2 regions of the Amycolatopsis sp. NPDC058340 genome follow, and region 1 is predicted to be linked to the other one. Evidence: riboswitches for the same ligand, from Rfam matches in the RefSeq annotation. Region 1 holds a riboswitch; the other holds the start of a gene.
What was found. A riboswitch is a leader RNA that binds a small molecule or an ion and turns the genes downstream of it on or off. The one in region 1 is predicted to bind cobalamin.

Region 1 (2,380 bases):
GCGTCTTCGCCACGGCGCCGCCGACGACGATCTTGTCGTACCCGGCACCGGGGGCGAGCCCGTCCCAGGTGAAGTAGTCGGTGGCGTGGCCCTGGTCGTCGAGGAATTTCACGATCGGCTCGGCCCGCGAGCCTTCGCCCGCGGCGTACATCGCGAAGAGCACGTCGAGCATCAGGCCGTGGTCGGGAAGTGAGCCGCCGTTGGGGTTGTCGAGCGTGCCGTCCGGCTTCAGTTTCGCCGCGAGCCAGCGGGAACCCGCCTTCGCCGCGCCCGGATCGTTCGCGGCCGTCGCCGTCCCGGCGAGCGGTGCGGCGATCACGGCGACGCAGACGGCGAAGGCCGTCGCGGCCAGGTACCCGCGGCGCATGACTCCTCCTTGCGGCATGGCGGAGGACAGCGCGGGACGCCGCAGTCACCCCTGTTTATCGCGACAGTGGTTCGTTCACCCGCCCGTTCGGTATCCCGGCTCGCCCTGCGAAAGGGCCCACGGTTGCGCGACAGCGCCGGATTTCGACCGGCTTCCCCGTCACGGGCGGCGGTGTTCTGTTGTCGAGCCAGCCGAGGTTAACACCCGTTCACGTCAGGCAGGTACCGCTGACCAGGTCGGTAGCCAGGATCACATCGGCACCCGGCGGTATCCCGCGTTCGACCGGGGTGAGAGTCTTCTCGCGCGGTCGTGGGGGAAGTCCGGTGAGAGTCCGGCGCTGTCCCGCAACGGTGTGCCTTCCAGGCGAGCCCGGTCACCCACGTCGCGCGATGTCACCGACTCCTGTCGTGGAAATGCGGGAAAGGGTTCTCATGAGACGTTTGGTTTTCGCTGTCGCCTTGTTGTGCGGCATCGGGCTGGTCGCCGCCCCGGCGGCCGCAGCGGCCACCCACCACAAGGCGGACGCCGCCGCGGGCTGGCTCGCCAGGCAGATGACCGACGGGGAACGGTTCGAGGCCGACTTCGGCGGCCAGAAGTTCCCCGACCAGGGCCTGACGATCGACGCGATCTTCGCGTTCGCCGCGGCCGGGGTGTCCGACACGAACGCGGGCAAGGCGATCGACTGGCTGGCGAAACCGGAGGTCACCACCGGCTACGTCGGCGGCGGTGCCGAGGCCTACGCGGGTGCGCACGCCAAGCTGATGCTCGCCGCGCAGATCCGGGGCAAGGACCCGGCGTCGTTCGGCGGCGTCGACCTGAAGGCGGGCCTGCTTTCGCTGCTCACGCCGTCCGGCCGGTTCTCTGACCGGTCCGAGTACGGCGACTACTCCAACGCCCTCTCGCAGTCGCTCGCCCTCCTGGCGCTGGATCGCACGCCCGGCGGCGCTCCCGCGGCGGCCGTGACGTTCCTCGCGGGCACCCAATGCGCGGACGGCGGTTTCCCGCTGAACTTCGGCGAAGCGACGTGCACGAGCGACGTCGACGCGACCGCGACGGTCGTGCAGGCCTTGCGCGCCACCGGCGACGCGGTGAACGCCCGCGAGGGCACTTCGTGGCTCGTCACGAAGCAGCACGCGAACGGCGGTTTCGGCTTCGGCACGAACGCGCCCAACGCCAACAGCACCGGCCTCGCCGCGGAAGCGCTGGCGGGCCACCGCCCCGCCGCCGCGAGCAAGGCGCGGGAATTCCTGCGGTCACTGCAGACCGGCTGCGCCGGCGCCGAGGCCGACCGCGGCGCGATCGCCTACGACGCCACCGGCCTGAACCCGGCGACCGCCCCGCGCGCGACCGCGCAGGCGATCCTCGGCCTGGCCAGGGTTCCGCTGAGCGACCTGCACGGCGGTGGCCGTCCGCAGGCTCCGGTGCTCGCCTGCCCGTGACGTCACCTCGTGAGTGGTAAGGACGGTTCTAACCGTCCTTACCACTCACGAGGCGGTTCACTCGCCGGCGGCGACGCGGCGCGCGAGTTCCACGCGGGACCGCACGCCCAGCGCGGTGAAGATGTTCCGCAGGTGGTGGTCCACCGTGCGGTGGCTGATCACCAGCCGCCGCGCGATCTCCTTGTTCGTCTCCCCCGCCGCCACCAGCCGGGTGATGGCGTCCTGCTGCGGGGTGAGCCCGGCGAGCGACCGGTGCGGCACGTCGACGGTCTCGCCTGCCGCCCGCAGCCCGGCCCTGGCCCGTTCGGCGAACCGGGTCGCGCCGACGTTTTCGAAGCCGCGCAAGGCATCGCGGAACTGATCGCGGGCGTCACGGGTCCGGCGGTGCCGTCGCAGCAGGGTGGCGTACGCGAACCGCGTCCTGGCGAGTTCCATCGCGCCGCCCGCCCGCCGGTGCGCCTCGATGGCCAGCCGGAAACGTCGTTCCGCCACGGCGGGATCCGGCGCCATCAGCGCGTGGCAGCGGTGGCTCAGCGCGAGCCAGCAGGGTTCCGCCCCGGCCAGGGTCCAGCGG
Region 2 (2,380 bases), on a different contig from region 1:
GTTGGTGGCCAACAACATCGTGCTCGCGGTGTACCGGCAGATCACCAACCCCGAATGCCGCCAGTACCTGCTGCGCCAGGCGTTCGAGGAGGCCGTGCACACGCATACCTTCCAGTACATCTGCGAGAGCCTCGGCCTGGTCGAGGGCGAGCTGTTCAACATGTACCGCGAGGTCCCGTCGATCTCGGACAAGGACGCGTGGGCGCTCAAGTACACGCAGAACCTGGAGAACCCGGACTTCGAGACCGGCACGCCGGAAGCCGACCAGGCGTTCCTGCGCGACCTCGTCGCCTTCTACGTGATCTTCGAGGGCATGTGGTTCTACACCGGCTTCGCGCAGATCCTCTCGCTCGGCCGCCGGAACAAGATGGTCGGCATCGCCGAGCAGTACCAGTACATCCTGCGCGACGAGTCGATCCACCTGAACTTCGGCATCGACTGCATCAACCAGATCAAGATCGAGAACCCGCACCTGTGGACCGAGGAGTTCCAGGCCGAGGTCCGCACCATGCTGACCGAGGCGTGCGAGCTCGAGGTCGCCTACGCCCGCGACACCATGCCGCGCGGCATGCTCGGGCTCTCGGCCGAGCTGATCGAGCAGTACATGCACTTCATCACCGACCGGCGGGCCCAGCAGATCGGTCTCGCGCCGATCTTCGGCGAGACCGAGAACCCGTTCCCGTGGATGTCGGAGGCGATGGACCTCAAGAAGGAGAAGAACTTCTTCGAGACCCGCGTCATCGAGTACCAGTCGGGCGGCGCCCTCGACTGGGACTGACCCCGAACGCGTAACTCGCGTGATCGAATCGCGAACTCGCGTGATCAGACACGTAACTCGCGTGATCGAGCGGCGAACTCACGTGATCAGACGGACGACACGCCGGGCGGCCTCCGCCCGGCGTGTTCCGTTTCCAGACACGCGAGTTACGCCCTCAATCACGCGAGTTCGCCGTTCAATCACGCGTGTCGTCCGTCTGGTCACGCGTGGCGTCCGGTTCGTCACATGTCCGGCGGGGCCGTTGCGTCCCTGAGTACGCTCCGAAGTGCTACTGGTTCGCCCGGTCTTCCAGGCCGGGCGAGGTAACAGGGAACCCGGTGCGAATCCGGGACTGCCCCGCAGCGGTATGTGGGAACGAAAGCCGTCACCGTGCGAGACACGGTAAAGCACTGGGACATGGCGCCCCGGGAAGCGACGGCCGGTAGGAACGAGCGAGTCGCCCACGAGTCCGAAGACCTGCCCGTGGTACGCGCGCCGACGGCGTGCGTGAGTCCGGGCCTCGTGGGATGGGCACGACCGAACGGCGGTCACTCCTGCGCGCTCCGGGCTCCGACGACAAGCTCGCGAGGAGAGAGCTGTGACCGAAATCGGCACGACGGTGCTGGGCTATCCCCGGATCGGACCGGACAGGGAACTCAAGCGTTCACTCGAACGCTATTGGGCGGGCAAGATCGACGAAGCCGAGCTACTCGGCACCGGCCGCGCGCTGCGCACCCGCACCTGGCGGGAGCTCAAGGACGCGGGGCTGGATTCCGTCCCCTCCAACACGTTCTCCCATTACGACCAGGTACTCGACACCACCGAGCTGTTCGGGGCGCTGCCGGAGCGCTTCACCAGTCTCGGCCTCTCGCCGCTCGACACCTACTTCGCCGCCGCACGCGGCGTGCAGGACGCGCCGGCGATGGAGATGACGAAGTGGTTCGACACGAACTACCACTACATCGTCCCCGAACTCGGCCCGGGCACGACGTTCTCGCTCACCGGCACCAAGCCGCTCGACGAGTACCGCGAAGCCCGTGCGATCGGCGTCGAGACGCGGCCGGTGCTGGTCGGACCGGTGACGTACCTGCTGCTCGCGAAGCCGGCTGAAGACGCCCCGGAAGGTTTCCGCCCGCTGGAGCTGCTCGACAACCTCCTCGACGGCTACGTCGAGCTGCTGCGCCGTCTGCACGACGAAGGCGTCGAGTGGGTCCAGTTCGACGAGCCCGCCTTCGCCGCGGACCGCACGGAGCGGGAGCTCAACGCGCTCATCCGCGCCTACCATCGGCTCGCGAAGGAGACCTCGCGGCCGAAGATCCTGGTCGCCGGGTACTTCGGCGGGCTCGGACGCGGGCTCGGCGTGCTCGCCCGCTCCCCGATCGACGCCATCGCGGTCGACCTCGTCACCGATGAGTCCTTTGTGGACGCGGTCGCCGCCGAACCCGCCTTGCGGGACAAGGAGGTGCTGGCCGGTGTCGTGGACGGGCGCAACGTCTGGCGCACGGATCCGGCCCGCGCGCTCAGCCGGGCGGCGACCCTGCTGGGCACCGCGCGATCGGTCAGCGTGTCGACGTCCTGCTCGCTGCTGCACGTGCCCTACGACGTCGAGCGGGAGGACGGGCT

Region 2: another riboswitch for cobalamin. It lies ahead of metE (5-methyltetrahydropteroyltriglutamate--homocysteine S-methyltransferase); the one in region 1 lies ahead of ACFWIW_RS05850 (prenyltransferase/squalene oxidase repeat-containing protein).

The regions. Positions count from the first base shown of each region.
Region 1 is NZ_JBHXIB010000003.1:160,255-162,634, reverse strand. Features, by position in the region: gene ACFWIW_RS05855 (prenyltransferase/squalene oxidase repeat-containing protein) at 1-367, opposite strand, end outside; cobalamin riboswitch at 457-524, opposite strand; cobalamin riboswitch at 625-767, shown strand; gene ACFWIW_RS05850 (prenyltransferase/squalene oxidase repeat-containing protein) at 799-1,806, shown strand; gene ACFWIW_RS05845 (LuxR C-terminal-related transcriptional regulator) at 1,864-2,380, opposite strand, start outside.
Region 2 is NZ_JBHXIB010000064.1:18,179-20,558, reverse strand. Features, by position in the region: gene ACFWIW_RS37840 (ribonucleotide-diphosphate reductase subunit beta) at 1-778, shown strand, start outside; cobalamin riboswitch at 1,034-1,257, shown strand; gene metE (5-methyltetrahydropteroyltriglutamate--homocysteine S-methyltransferase) at 1,356-2,380, shown strand, end outside.